4 regions of the Chryseobacterium sp. Marseille-Q3244 genome follow, and region 1 is predicted to be linked to each of the others. Evidence: riboswitches for the same ligand, from Rfam matches in the RefSeq annotation. Region 1 holds a riboswitch; each other region holds the start of a gene.
What was found. Region 1 has a riboswitch for cobalamin ahead of NBX25_RS11500 (T9SS type A sorting domain-containing protein). Riboswitches for the same ligand answer to the same signal wherever they lie in the genome.

Region 1 (3,755 bases):
TAAAGCAATTGCTAAAGCAGATCAGAGATTCTTTACATTGCTTTATCAGGGCACACCTCAAGGAATGGCAGTGGGAGGATTTGGTTTTGATCTTGATGGGCAGAATCTTGCGGCTTTGTATTATAACGGAAATACATCCACACCGCTTCTTCCGGTAAATGGAATCGTAAACACTACAGCTTATAACTTTGATGCTTATAATGCAGTAGATGCTAATGACCACTGGCAGTCCGGATGGATGACTAACGGTTACTGGTCTTATTGGATTAAAGATCCTGCAAATGCTAATTTTGGATACTCAAGCGTAGGTTCTACTTCCCGTGTATTGAAAAATGGATCATGGGATGTATGGAATTTTAATCCTTCATTCAATACGGTTCCGGTTTCTTCAACAATGACACCTGTTACTCCTTATGTTTCATCTGTGGCTTTGACAGGTTTGGCAAATATGAAGACTGTAAATACAGTAGGGAACTACACCAACGGATTCTTTATTGTGAATGAAGAATGGTTCGGGCATACCAACGGATCTGTAAATTTTATTGACAATAACGGTTCGATCGATTATAGAGTATACAGCAATGCTAATAATAATCATGCTTTTGGGGCAACTACTCAATATGGGACTATTTATGGAGATAAATTCTATTTTGTTTCAAAGCAGGAAGCTGATGGAGGAGATACCCAATATATTCCAGGAGGAAGACTTGTTGTGGCTAATGCACAGACAATGCAAAAAATAGAATCGTTTGATAATATTGGTGGCGGTGATGGAAGATCATTTATCGGAGTGAATGAACATAAAGGATACATTGGTGCTTCTAATGGTATCTATTTATTTAATATTGATAATTTAACAGTAGGTAATGTAATACCAGGAACTGAAGGTGCTAACCTTTATAGTGAACAGATCGGAAACATGATCCGTACTTCAAAGCATGTTTTTGCTCTGAAGCAGCAAGTTGGGATTCTTGTGATTGATCCTAATACAGATACTGTAATCAATACTATTTCTGGGGATTTTCAGTCAATAGTACAGGCTAGGGATGGGAGTATCTGGGCAGTTCAGACAAATGCTCTTGTAAATATTAATCCTAAAACATTTACGACTCAATCTTACAGTATTCCAACTTCAACTTATGCTGATTCTTGGGGGGCCTGGAATGCAGGTAGCTTTGCTGCGAGCAACACAGAAAATACATTGTATTGGTTCAAAGCAGGAGCAATGTGGGGATTAGGAAGTCAGATTGTTAAATTTGATGTCACTACCAAAACTTTTAATGAATCCTTTATTACGATTCCACAGCAAACAGAAACTTATAAGCAGACTCCTTATGGTGCGGCATTACGTGTAAACCCAGTAACGGGAGAACTTATTGTAAACACTACAGAAACAGGAGGTCATTATCAAAAGAACTGGGTGCATATTTATGATGCAAATGGTAATCTTACTAATACGAAAACATTGATTGATTACTACTGGTTCCCTGCATTAACGGTATTCCCGGATAATACAGCTCCTGTTGTAAATAATACTTTGCCATCACAAGTTACTGTTACAGGTACTACTACAATTGATTTGAAAACAGTAGTTTCTGATGGAGATAATTTTAATGCTGCTATTGTAAAGGCAATCAAATCAAACAGCAATTCCTCTGTGGTTTCAGCTGTGATTAATGCTGATGATGAGCTGATATTAAAAGCTCTTGGAACAGGAACTGCAGATGTTGTAATCAGCTTCAATTCAAACGGTAAAGTTGTGGAGAAGACAATTACAATTACTAGCCAGGGAGCTACCTTAGCAACTTCAGAAGTTCAGAAATTAAATTTTGGTATTTATCCAAACCCGGCTACGGATGTAGTTTATATTAAAACTCAGGAAAAAGTGATAAATGTTTCTATTTATGATGCTTCAGGTAAGTTTATCAATACTCAGTTTAATAAGGGACAAGTAAATGTGAACATGTTACCAAAAGGAATATACATTCTAAAAGCAACAACTGATAAAGCTGTCTACCAGCAAAAACTGATTAAAAATTAATTTTAGCATAGCTAATTTTTGTTTCACTCTGACCCGGCCAGTATTTGGCTGGGTTTTTTATTAAAAAAAATCGAGTAATTATGGGAATTTATCATATAATAACACAGGCTAAAATGTAGATTTTATAACATATACGCCTGCTTAAATACTTATCTTTGCCTTAAATAAATAGTTCTTTAATATAATCTTACTCTTTATCAAGCAGAACAGGTTTTACATAATGTAAATTAATAGGGAATCGTGTTGAAATCACGAGCTGTCGCGCAACTGTAAGTAACATATAGATTTTTGTCCTCAGTATATCCACTGCACAAAGCGGGAAGGATGATGAAAATTGTTACAAGCCAGGAGACCTGCCTATTCTGAATTGACGATGCTTTCGCGATTTGAAGCCTTTAGTCATCTGGATACTATAAAAATTTTTATGTCATTTGTTCTTGATGTATTTTTATAGTTATACATATTTTCTATCCCTTCCTGTTGCATCTGTATCTAAAGAAACTTAGAACATAAATAAATTATAATATGGTAAAAAGAATTTTACTTCTTTTTCCTTTTGTTAATTTTTTTCATGCACAAACCTATCCTTATAAGGATGTTTTGTGGGAAAAAAGTATGGGAGGAAAACAGTCCGAGTATCTGTACAATGCTATTGCTACTCCGGATTATGGATTTTTATTACTGGGAAGCTCTGCTTCTGATAAAGTAAACGGAGATCAAAAAACAACTCAGGGAGATCTGGATTTTTTCATTTCAAAACTCAATGAAAATGGTACCGAAGAATGGAAGCAGCGTTTTGGTGGTGATAAAAATGATTTTCTGACTTCCGGAGCATTAACAAAAGATGGAGGGTACATTTTAGGTGGATTTTCTTATTCTTCTTTATCAGGAGATAAAAAAGAATCAGGATTTGGACTTGCAGATTATTGGATTCTTAAAATTAATGCAGAAGGAACTATCGAATGGCAGAAAACACTGGGGGGAGAAGGAAGTGAAGAGCTTACCTCTATTATTCAGACAAAAGATGGAGGATATTTGGTTGCTGGAATCTCTGATTCTGGAAAATCTGGAAATAAAACCTCTGAAAACAAAGGCGGAAAAGACTATTGGCTGCTTAAACTGGATTCCAAAGGAGAAATAAGTTGGGATAAAACATTTGGAGGGAGCAAAACCGAGGTTTTAAAATCTATTGTTGAGACAGAGCAAAATTATTTTATTCTGGGACATTCCAATTCTCCTGGTACAAATGGTAACATTAAAGGTTTTGAAGCTGAAATATTAAAGCTTAATAAAAAAGGTGATGTAGAAAAATCCTTCCGTTTCGGAGAAAATGAAACAACGCTTCTAAGTTCAGCTTATTTTGATGCTAGAAATCAGGTTTTTCATTTAGCGGTTATTTCCCAAAATATTCGAAAAAAAGAACTCATTGTATTACAAGTAGACAAAGATTTGAATACGATCTCTACCCTTAAAAAAGAGCTTAGCCAAAATCAGGATATCAATCACTTAATCTTTACCCGGGAGCAGGAATATTTATTGGCAGGTAGTGAATTAAAAAATGTAAAGGACAGACATTCAAATCAAAGATCTGTTTCCAATTATCAGACGATGATTATTGATCGTAAAGGAGAAATGAAGTGGGAAAAAGAACTGAAAACAGATTATTTCAGTTATCTGCAGACTGCACTTGAAACCAGAGACGGATCTGTAGTAT
Region 2 (3,755 bases), on a different contig from region 1:
GCGTTTAAAATAAAATAAGGATCCAGTGCCACAGATTTTTTCTCATCTGCCGTAGTGTAAGTAAGTCCATTTATAAGCCCTTGAGCATAAATTTTAAGGAAATCAAATTTATAATCTATTGAGCCACTAGCTTTGTGTAGAGGAACATACATCATCTGTTTTTGGGTTTCCTTATTAATAGATTTTGAATATGTATATCCTGCATTAACCTTCAGGCCATGTCTGCCAAAATTTTTATTCCAGGTAATCTGCGATTCTAAGCCATAAAATTCAGATTTATATGTATTAAAAGGAGCCCAATAGCTATATGAAGTAGGAAGCCAGCTGATAAAATCCTTAATATCCATATAATACGGGCTGAGAGTAATCTTAAAATCTCTAAAATTAAACTCATGATCCATATCAATATTTAAGGAGGTCTCAGGACGTAAGTTCAGATTTCCTCCCGGCTGCCAATAAAGATCATTAAAAGTTGGATATCTGAAGTTTCTTGAAAAACTGGCACCTATATGATACCATGATACAGGATTCCATTTTCCAGAAAAAGAATACAAAACCGGGGATGAAATGTTTTCAACAAAATCTTTCTTTATTCCTGCTTCAAAACGTAAATCTTTAGAAACAAAATATCTTATCATTCCTCCTAAGGATCCTATATTTCGACTGACACTTCCTATCCCTGTCTCATACCCCTCCGCCTTATTCACCTGAAACTCTCCAATCATATTAATATTGATTTTGGGAGTGATGAAATAATTAAAATCGTTTTTAAAGATATAGTTCTTCCCTTCTGCTCCACTGGATTTAAGTGAATGGATATCTGAAAAATATTTGTAATTATCTTCCGTATAAGCAGCTTTGAAGCTGTTAGTGAGATTCACCTTATTGATATCCCAGGAGATCAAACTTCTCAAAGTATTTGCCTTATACTTCGCCCTGTTACCATTTTCCTCGTAAATTGCATAATGCTGAGAAGCGTCAAATACCTGGCTTTGCCATGAAATAGTCTGAGAATCCGTAATTTTATAAGCAGTTCCTATATTAAAGGTAGTATTGTAATACCTTCCATTGATATTTTTAAATGGGGTTCTCCCTACTACAAATTCCGGCACCTCATAATCATTAGCACTTACACTATAATTTGCAGAAGCTTTAAAACTAAATTTATCATTACTGTAAGAGCCCTTTACAAAGTTATTGTAGGTATCAAAAGATGCTACCTCTGAAAATAAAGATCCGTGAAATCCTTTATTAAACTCCAGGTTATTATTCAGATGAATACTTCCCCCAATAGCTCCTGATCCATAGACAATACTTCCTCCACCTGCTTTTATTCCAATCTGGTCATATCCAAACAATGCAATGTTGTTAATATCTCCCTGTCCTAAAAAATTAGAGTTAATGTTAATACCGTTCCAGACAAAAGCAGTCTGCTGAGCTGATGTTCCCCTAAAAGAAGGTGAAGAAACGGCACCACGCCCATTTTCTTTAATATAAAGGTTAGATTGAAATCTAAGTAATTCTGAAAGATTGCCTGAATTCTTTTGAGCTTCTTCCGGTGTAATTGTTTTCACAGGGTGAAATTGTTTCACCTTGTTCATCTGGCTGTCGAAAATATAAATAGTATCTACAGCTTTCTCCTGTCCGAAAAGAAAACAGCCATAAGATGACAAAAATAGTATTAGAAATCTTTTTATATCCATATCCTTCTACTTTTCCTCCGAAAGCAATATGTTTTTTTGATTAATTTTCTGGCAGGTCTCCTGACTTTCGCTTTCTGTGCCTTCCCGTTTTTATACAGTGGCTGTTTACAGAAACTTTTATTGCGATTTACAGTTGCGGGGACAGTTTGGGAGTTTCACCCAATTCCCTTTTCATTCCAATATACTGGAAACCAAAATTTTTGCAAAGATAGCTTTTTAAATGTATTAGGCAAAAAGTGAATTTTATGAAAGAAAGACGAAAGCAGAATCGATTGAATCCTGATCTAAAAAAGAATTAATAACCTTCCTGTGTATGTAAAATAAAAAAAACATTCCGGAGTGGAATGTTTTTTTTTATATGTTATTAAGATTATTGACCTATAACTTCTGTAATTGGATTTCCAACATTTCCACTTGGGAACTGAATTTTCAGTAATGAAGAAACTGTAGGGGCAATATCCGTCATGTGATAAGCCTTATTGCTTTCACCTTGTTTCACTCCCCAACCCATAAAGATTAACGGAATGTGTGAATCATAAGAGTTCCATACACTATGAGTAGTTCCTGTTTTAGAATATGGCGGAAGCATAGAGTCGTGAGAGATCAATTGAATATCCCCACTTCTTTGTCTGTTGATTCCATTGATAATTCTTTGCTTGATGGGCTCAGGAATGCTTGATTCAGACACTCTGTCTACAGAAACTGCATATAAAACAGTAGGATCTTTTTCCAGTTCTTTAATAGCGAAGTTTCTTACATCATCCAATTCAAGTTTGCTGTCTGCCAATACTTTTCTATCGAAATAAATCTGATAATTATCAATAGCGTTGATCAATTTATCAGCTCCGAATTTATCTTTCAGCTTTTGGTTGAGGTTCTTTTCAGCACCTTCTCCAAAGAATCCCGTAGGAATTTTATGTTCTTTTAAAAAACCTACAGAGTGTGCTCCACCATGGTCAGCAGAAAGGAACACCGTGTACTGTCCTTTTCCAACCTTTGAATCCAAATAATTGAAGAATTGTGCTAAATCCTGATCTAATCTGATATAAACATCTTCCACTTCAATTGAGTTCGGCCCAAATTTATGCCCGGCATAGTCCGTAGAAGCCAAATTGATGGCTAAAAAGTCTGTAATATTATCACCTCCCAGTTTTTCTCCCTCTACAGAGGCTTCTGCTAACTTTAATGTCAACGTATTTCCGAAAGGAGTATAACGAATGTTATCTTTTTTGGTTTGATAATCTTTTGCAAGATCATTGTAAGGGAATGTAGGTGTTTTTGCACTACCTAATAATCCTTCCCAAGGAGAATTGTCTGGTGCACTTTCTGTATATTGATTGATTGGGAGCAGAGTATTCCACCCATTAGCCACCAATTTCTCCGGTAAATTCTGAGAATTGAATGATTTTACCCACTGAGGAAGATCATTCATATACCATGTGCTGGTAATAAAGTTTCCTGTACTGTCATCAAACCAGAAAGCTCCGTTTGGTGTATGACCTGCAGGAAGAATAGAAGCTCTGTCTTTTAAAGAAACTCCGACTACTTTCCCTTGGAAATTTGTTGCCAGCCTCAGTTCATCCGTTACTGTAGTTGACCAAAGGTTTTTAGGTGAATGGCTTCCTGTTTTGGTATTGGTTGTCCCCACTGGCTGAACGCTGTCATCGGCAGTACAATATACACCTTTACCTGTTTCTTTATCTGTCCAGTCATTTCCGGCAATTCCGTGAATCGCAGGTACAGATCCTGTATAAATACAAGTATGTCCTAAAGCGGTAATAGTAGGTACATAAGGAATGTGTACGTTATTTAAAGAATAACCGGTATTCAAAAGTCTTTTGAAACCGTCATTTCCATATTTGTTGTAAAAACGGTATAAATAATCCCAACGCATCTGGTCTACTACAAGACCTACTACTAATTTGGGTCTTTCCAATTGAGAATTTTTGTTCTTCTGTGCATTGATTGTAACTACGGACAAAAAAGTAGCTGCCGCAATTGAAATGTTCCTAAGCATCCAAGTAAAATTTTATTGATCACAAATTTAGGGGT
Region 3 (3,755 bases), on a different contig from region 1:
ATGTCCGGTCAGATGGAATTTGACGGTCATGAAATGCAGATCCTGGAAATCAATTTAGCCCCTGCTTTTTTTACAAAATTTCTTCCCGAAGACTCAGACGTATTCAATACATTCAGAAATGCCATTGAAAAACAGCATTCATGCCTTATCAATCCGCATCATAACCGCATCAGTTTGGAAATGTATCAGATTCTGAATGACATCATCCATTGTGAGCGTAAAGGTATTTTCAAAAGAATTTATCTTGAAGCAAAAGTGGCAGAACTTCTCCTTTTACAGCTGGAACAGCTTTTTAAAAGTGAGTCCTCCTCCTCTCTTCTCAAAAAGGATGAAGAGAAAATATATGCAGTGAGAGATTTTATCATTAATAATCTTGACCAAAACTGTTCATTAGTAGATCTCGCTCATCAAGTAGGGACCAATGAATTTACATTAAAAAAAGGTTTTAAGGAACTGTTTGGAACTACCGTTTTCAATTTCTGGAATGATACAAAGATGGAACAGGCAAAAAAAATGCTTCTTGAAGGAGACTTAAACATCAATGAAATCTCTGATATTATCGGATATAAGAACCCAAGACATTTTTCAGCAGCATTTAAAAGAAAGTATAATTTAATTCCTAGTAAACTTAGGAATACCAATGGTATAACTCACTAAATTATTAAATGATTTCAACCGATATTTACCAATGATGACTTTCTCAAAATCTGTAGTTATTTTCTAATTTTCACCCTAGATTATTAGGCTTAATCGGTCTATTTTCAAATATAAAAATTACCCATAAAAACACATTCTTTATTTTATTTCATTTAACATTCAGGTGTATTTGTTAATGATTTGGTAATAAAAAAACACTACAAAAAGACTGATTTTTATCATACCACCAAAAAACAAAGATCCACAAAACAAACATTATCAATTCATTACCCAAAATTAATTATTGTTTACATAAAATATTTTGTCGTTCTTATAAAATGGCTATATTTACCACCAAGGAGTTCTTAACACCTTCTTTATCAACCGAAATTGGTTACACTTAGCTGTGTATTAAAAGGGAATCGTGTGCAAATCACGAACTGTCGCGCAACTGTAAGTAACAACTAAAGGTTTTTATCAAATCAATATCCACTGTATGCCCCGGCCTATGGGAAGGATGATAAAAACTGTTACAAGTCAGGAGACCTGCCCATTTCGTAGTGACGATGCTTTCGCGATCTGAAGCTTATAGTCAGGTATGATACGGTATGGATAATTGTGTGATAAAATTGTTTATCTACTGATCTCATTTTTGAGGTAGATACTGGCAGAACAGCGTGTGCTTATTCTGTAGGTCTATAACTCATCCGTGTCCCCTTTCCATAATTTTTCTTTCTCACAAAACATCGTGAAGTTTATCTAGAACTTTTTATTGGGTTTAATCTATGTAAAAAGTTAAAAAATGTACCAAGCCAATCACCATTATGCATCTATGAATAACAGATCTATGACAGAGATCTTGTTCTATGGAGTTTCGAAAAAAATGCAGTCTCCATACCCATTAATAGCTCATCTGATTTCTTCTCATCATTCTCTTTTTACCTCCCAACAACAGCATAGCAGCTCTTCTTTCTTATCGCACAAATTTCAACTAAACAATAAATATTAAAATGACTAAAAATGAAAACTGGAAGTCCCCCGGTGCTCAGTTCCGGGAGGCCATGCACAAAGAAAGTCCTCTTCAGATTGTAGGAGCCATCAATGCCAATCATGCATTACTGGCCAAACAAGCTGGCTTCAATGCCATTTATCTTTCAGGAGGCGGGGTTGCTGCCGGATCTTTAGGAATTCCGGATCTGGGAATCACCACGCTGGAAGATGTATTAGTAGACATTCAGCGTATTACCAATGTTTGTGATTTGCCTTTATTGGTAGATGTAGATACAGGTTTTGGCCCATCAGCGTTTAATGTTGCCAGAACGGTAAAGTCATTAATCAAAGCAGGAGCTGCTGCTCTGCATATTGAAGATCAGGTAGGAGCAAAACGTTGTGGTCATCGTCCAGGAAAAGAAATTGTAAGCAAAGAAGAAATGGTAGACCGATTGAAGGCTGCTGCTGACGCGCGTACCGACGAAAACTTCGTAATCGGAGCCAGAACAGATGCCTTTGCCAATGAAGGATTGGAAAAAACCTTAGAAAGAGCAGCGGCTTATAAAGAAGCAGGGGCTGATTTTATTTTTGCAGAAGCTGTTCCCGATTTAAGTTTCTATCAAAAATTTGTAGATGCTACAGGAATCCCTGTATTGGCCAATATCACCGAGTTTGGAATGATCAATCTATACACGGTTGATGAATTGAAAAACGCAGGAGTAGGATTGATCCTCTACCCTCTTTCAGCCTTCCGTGCTGCCAATAAAGCCGCATTGAATGTCTATGAACACATTCGTAAAGATGGTACCCAGGCCCATGTATTAGACACGATGCAAACCAGAGAAGAACTCTACCAAAGCATTGGATACCATGACTATGAACAAAAATTAGATAACCTTTTTAAACAAAATATTAGTAATGTCAACGAATAGCGAACCAACATTCAAGCCTAAGAAAAGCGTAGCCCTTTCAGGAGTAGCAGCAGGTAATACCGCGCTTTGCAGCGTAGGAAAAAGTGGAAATGATCTTCATTACAGAGGATATGATATTCTGGATCTGGCAGAGAAAGCAGAATTTGAAGAAGTAGCTTATCTTTTGATCTATGGCCAGCTGCCAACAGGAGCTCAGTTGAAAAATTATAAAGCCAAATTAAAATCCCTTCGAGGACTTCCGCATTCTGTAAGAAATATTTTAAAGAGTATTCCGGCAGCGGCTCATCCAATGGATGTCATGCGTTCTATGGTATCCGCTATTGGAAGTATTCAGCCTGAAAAAGATGATCACAATGTAGCCGGAGCACGAGATATTGCGGATAAATTATTAGCTTCATTCAGTTCCGGACTTTTATACTGGTACCATTACACCCACAATGGTAAGGAAATCAATGTAGAAACAGACGATGATACGATTGGCGGGCATTTCCTTCACCTTTTACATGGTAAAAAAGCTCCGGATTCCTGGGTAAAAGCAATGGAAATATCGCTTAACCTTTATGCGGAACATGAATTTAATGCTTCTACATTCACCGCTCGTGTTATTGCCGGAACTGCGTCAGATTTTTATTCATGTATCACAGGAGCCATCGGTGCGCTAAGAGGGCCAAAACACGGAGGTGCCAACGAAGTGGCCTTCGAAATCCAAAGCCGTTACAACTCACCGGACGAAGCTGAAGCAGATATCCGTCAGCGTATTGCTAACAAAGAGGTGATTATTGGATTTGGACATCCGGTTTACACGATTTCAGACCCTAGAAACGTAGTGATTAAAAAAGTCGCTAAAGAACTTTCAGAAGAAGCCGGAGATATGCTGCTGTATAACATCGCAGAAAGGTTAGAAACCGTGATGTGGGAAGAAAAGAAAATGTTCCCGAATCTGGATTGGTTCTCTGCGGTATCTTATCATTTAATGGGAGTACCAACCCTTATGTTTACTCCACTGTTCGTTATTTCCAGAGTAACAGGATGGAGCGCTCACATTATTGAACAGAGACAGGATGGAAAAATCATTCGTCCAAGTGCCAATTATACAGGCCCGGAAAATAAAGAATACGTTTCTCTACAAGACAGAAAATAAACAAATTACCTAATAATAAAACTATAAAACAAAGATGTCATCACACATTTCAAATG
Region 4 (3,755 bases), on a different contig from region 1:
AAACAACGGTCTGGTTACCGATCAGTATATGGGAATGTATGGACCAACGAATCTTACTCCATACATCATGGAAGAAAGAAGATTAAACGTTGCTCAGATGGACGTTTTCTCTCGTTTGATGATGGACAGAATTATCTTTTTGGGAACAGGAATTGACGATCAGGTAGCGAATATCGTTACTGCTCAGCTTTTATTCTTAGAAAGTGCAGATCCTTCTAAAGATATTCAAATCTACATCAATTCTCCTGGTGGTAGTGTGTATGCAGGATTAGGTATTTACGACACTATGCAGATCATTAAGCCGGATGTAGCAACAATCTGTACAGGTATAGCTGCTTCAATGGGAGCTGTATTATTGGTGGCAGGAGAAAAAGGAAAACGTTCTGCACTTAAACACTCAAGAGTTATGATTCACCAGCCTTCAGGAGGAGCTCAGGGAGTTGCTTCTGATATGGAAATCAACTTAAGAGAGATGTTGAAATTGAAGCAGGAGCTTTATGACATTATCGCTCTTCATTCAGGACAGACTTATGAGTGGGTAGAGAAATCTTCCGATAGAGATTACTGGATGACTTCTGAAGAAGCTAAAAACTTCGGAATGGTAGATGAGGTTTTACAGAGATCTACAGAAAAAAAATAATTGATTGTATAATCATATTGAAAAACGCATCCAATTTGGATGCGTTTTTTTGTTTGACTGCGAATGCACATATTTTTGTATTCATTTCTACTTCTTCACAACCTTATGCACTGTAGAACCATTTTGGGTTTTAACCTCAACCCAATAGATTCCGGCATTTAAGGCTTTAAGATTAATCTTTGTTGCCTGTGAAGTCATTACTTTCTGCCCTAAAGAAGAATAAATATTTACTTCTTTCACCTTTTCAGAACTTTCAATCTGAATAAAATCACTCGTTGGATTAGGATAAATATTGAATAAGGCCTTTTTATTTACAGAAGAGACGGATAATGTAGCGTTACTTGCCTCAGTAGGAGTGAAAGGTCTTCTTTCTCCGAAGCTTAATCCCAACCAGCTATTGTTACTCAATTGTATCTGGCTAAGATCATTCTTTTTCTGCCAGCTGGAAAGATCTTTTCCTGTATATAATTTCCAGTTTTCTGCTCCAGAGTTGTTTCCCGTGAAGGCATTTAATGACAGACTGGAAATTTGATTATTGCCAGAAGTGAAATTGAAATATGAAGCTTGGGATTGAATTAGCTGTAAAGCCTGTTCTGCTGTTATACTGCCATTATATTGAATTCCAAAAACGAAGGAGTTGGCTTCACCATGAGAGTTATTGGTTCCAAAATCTACAACAACAAGACTTTTATTAGTTCCTGTACCAATCCAATTGGTAATTTGAGATGAGGTATACCATTGGGAGCTGTAAGCCGGTACAGGAGCTGATGGTGGAGTGTCGATTTCATCAAGACCATAGGTAATACCAAACCACAATCCATCTGTTAAAACAGTATAACCTACACCATTATTTTGATTGGACATATTCCCGGCATTGGGACCAGACCAGGTAATCCAGTAATCATCTGTACTTGGAGTATGGTTATTGTATGCGAAACTGTATAAAAACCCTGAAGGAATATCAGCCTCTATTGCAGGTTCTGCCGCCGCAATCGCATTAATCATGTCTTCCGCCATTAAATTATTACCATCAAAACGATAGCCCCACGCATAGGAGGCAGGTGTATTAGTGTCATTGAAATCGGCAATGAAGTAAGCCTTTTTGGAGCCGGTTCCTACCCAAAACTTAATGTCGTTTTCAGTGAATTGAGCAAAGAAAAACTGCATACAAAGCAGTAAGAAAAAAAGAGAGATTTTTCTCATAATATAATTAAATTAAAGTTTTATTCCCGAAACTTATTTATTGACAGGATGATTTTTCATCCTGAAATTAAATGGGTATTTAAGGCAGGTCTCCTGGCTCGCATCCTATAGCCAACCTTCCCGGATGTTGATCCAGTGGTATAATTAATAGCTATAGGTAAAAACAGCTTACAGTTGCGGGTACAGCTCAAGATTTGAATAATATTCTCACTTGATTCCCTATTGTGAACAGTGTTCAACCTTAAAAACGGTGCAAATATATCATATAAATTTTTGATGTCTGTTTTGTGAATTACATAGCAATGTTCAGTTTTTTCTGATGTTGAATTGTATTTTTAATAATGGGTTTTATTGATTGATAATGAATTGGGTTTTAATTTTGGGTTTTCGAAGTTAAATTTCAATTTTTATTGTTTATATTGAATTCATCTCAAGGTTATATTGTTAAAATACAATTAGCATTACATTTAAGATCAGTTTATAATCAAGTTATACTTTCGCGCCATAAAAGTTAATATGAAAAAACTACTATTATCTGCTTTGATGATGGCTTCATTATGGTCATGCAGTAAAGATGATGACAACAATGTAAATAACCAGGATATTAATTATTCTAAGCTTCCTCAGGAGTTTCCGTTTTCAAAAATGGCAACAATAAACGGAGTGGATGTTATTAATGGCGGATTTGGATCCGGCGCAGCCGCCCATCCTACAAGAAAAGGAGAATTTTATGTCATTACAGACCGTGGCCCGAACACAGATTACCTAAGTGGGAAAAAGTTTTTAACCCCCAATTTTACACCAACGATAATGCATTTTAAAATTAATGCAGAAGGGAATGTGGAAGTCATTAAATATATTAAACTTAAAAACCCATCCGGTCAGCCTATTACAGGACTTCCAAATCCTGTAGGAATGGGAAGCACGGGAGAAGTGGCTTATGATGCGGCTGGAAATATTCTGGGTACGGATAAATATGGTTTAGACAGTGAAAGTATTGTGGCAGCACCCGACGGGACATTCTGGGTTTCTGATGAATACGGACCACACATCGTTCATTATAACGCTGATGGAGTAGAGTTAGAAAGAATAAGTCCGATTGGGGTAAATACAGGAAACAGAAAACTACCTGCAGTGTTAGCTAAAAGAAGAGCGAACAGAGGGATGGAAGGCCTTTGTATGACTCCGGACGGAAAAACACTGGTAGGAACCATACAATCGATGATGTTTGTTCCTTCAAAGGCGCTGGCAACGAATACAACCTTAACGAGAATCGTAACTTTCGATATCAGTACGGGGCAAACGAAACAATATCTATATAAACAAGATGGTGGAGCTTCCGATTCGGTTTGTGATATTACAGCATTAGGCAATAATGAATTCCTTGTCATTGAAAGAGATGGTAATTTCGGAACACAGGGCGGAATTAAAAAAGTATACAGAATCAACCTAAGTGATGCAACAGATGTAACCGGAACCGACCTTGCAGCGGTAGATGGGATGAAGGTAAACGGAAAAGCCCTGGAGCAGTGTACATGGGATGAGCTTACCAAAGCAGGAATTAAACCTGTTTCAAAAAAAATAGCCGCAGATCTGGTTGCAAAATTAGGATATGAACATGATAAATTTGAAGGGATTGTTTATTTAGGAAACAATAAACTAGCTGTTTTCAATGATGATGATTTTGGGGTGGTAGATGATGGAAACGGAAATCCTAAAGCGAAGATACTACCTAAAACGGGGAAGGTAGACAAGGGAACTATGTATATAGTCGATATTCAATAATTAGATTTTTTTAACGGAAAGCGGCGGGATTTATCCCGCCGTTTTTTATTATTGACCTTGATAATTAGTTTAGAAAATAAGAGATATTTGGAAGAAAGATGCTTTTTGTTCAACCTATTCAATCCAA

Region 2: it holds a riboswitch for cobalamin, as region 1 does, so the genes downstream of both, NBX25_RS24575 (TonB-dependent receptor plug domain-containing protein) here and NBX25_RS11500 (T9SS type A sorting domain-containing protein) in region 1, are expected to answer to the same signal.
Region 3: it holds a riboswitch for cobalamin, as region 1 does, so the genes downstream of both, prpB (methylisocitrate lyase) here and NBX25_RS11500 (T9SS type A sorting domain-containing protein) in region 1, are expected to answer to the same signal.
Region 4: it holds a riboswitch for cobalamin, as region 1 does, so the genes downstream of both, NBX25_RS07550 (T9SS type A sorting domain-containing protein) here and NBX25_RS11500 (T9SS type A sorting domain-containing protein) in region 1, are expected to answer to the same signal.

Annotation. Positions count from the first base shown of each region.
Region 1 is NZ_CALNWX010000005.1:280,611-284,365, reverse strand. It holds gene NBX25_RS11505 (DUF5074 domain-containing protein) at 1-2,041, shown strand, start outside; cobalamin riboswitch at 2,233-2,416, shown strand; gene NBX25_RS11500 (T9SS type A sorting domain-containing protein) at 2,567-3,755, shown strand, end outside.
Region 2 is NZ_CALNWX010000029.1:6,286-10,040, reverse strand. It holds partial or broken gene NBX25_RS24575 (TonB-dependent receptor plug domain-containing protein) at 1-1,703, opposite strand, end outside; cobalamin riboswitch at 1,737-1,914, opposite strand; gene pafA (alkaline phosphatase PafA) at 2,074-3,720, opposite strand.
Region 3 is NZ_CALNWX010000018.1:38,904-42,658, reverse strand. It holds gene NBX25_RS21505 (helix-turn-helix transcriptional regulator) at 1-657, shown strand, start outside; cobalamin riboswitch at 1,011-1,204, shown strand; gene prpB (methylisocitrate lyase) at 1,647-2,558, shown strand; gene prpC (bifunctional 2-methylcitrate synthase/citrate synthase) at 2,545-3,699, shown strand; gene NBX25_RS21490 (bifunctional 2-methylcitrate dehydratase/aconitate hydratase) at 3,734-3,755, shown strand, end outside.
Region 4 is NZ_CALNWX010000003.1:394,138-397,892, reverse strand. It holds gene clpP (ATP-dependent Clp endopeptidase proteolytic subunit ClpP) at 1-640, shown strand, start outside; gene NBX25_RS07550 (T9SS type A sorting domain-containing protein) at 728-1,843, opposite strand; cobalamin riboswitch at 1,910-2,102, opposite strand; gene NBX25_RS07545 (esterase-like activity of phytase family protein) at 2,360-3,628, shown strand; gene NBX25_RS07540 (aspartyl protease family protein) at 3,743-3,755, opposite strand, start outside.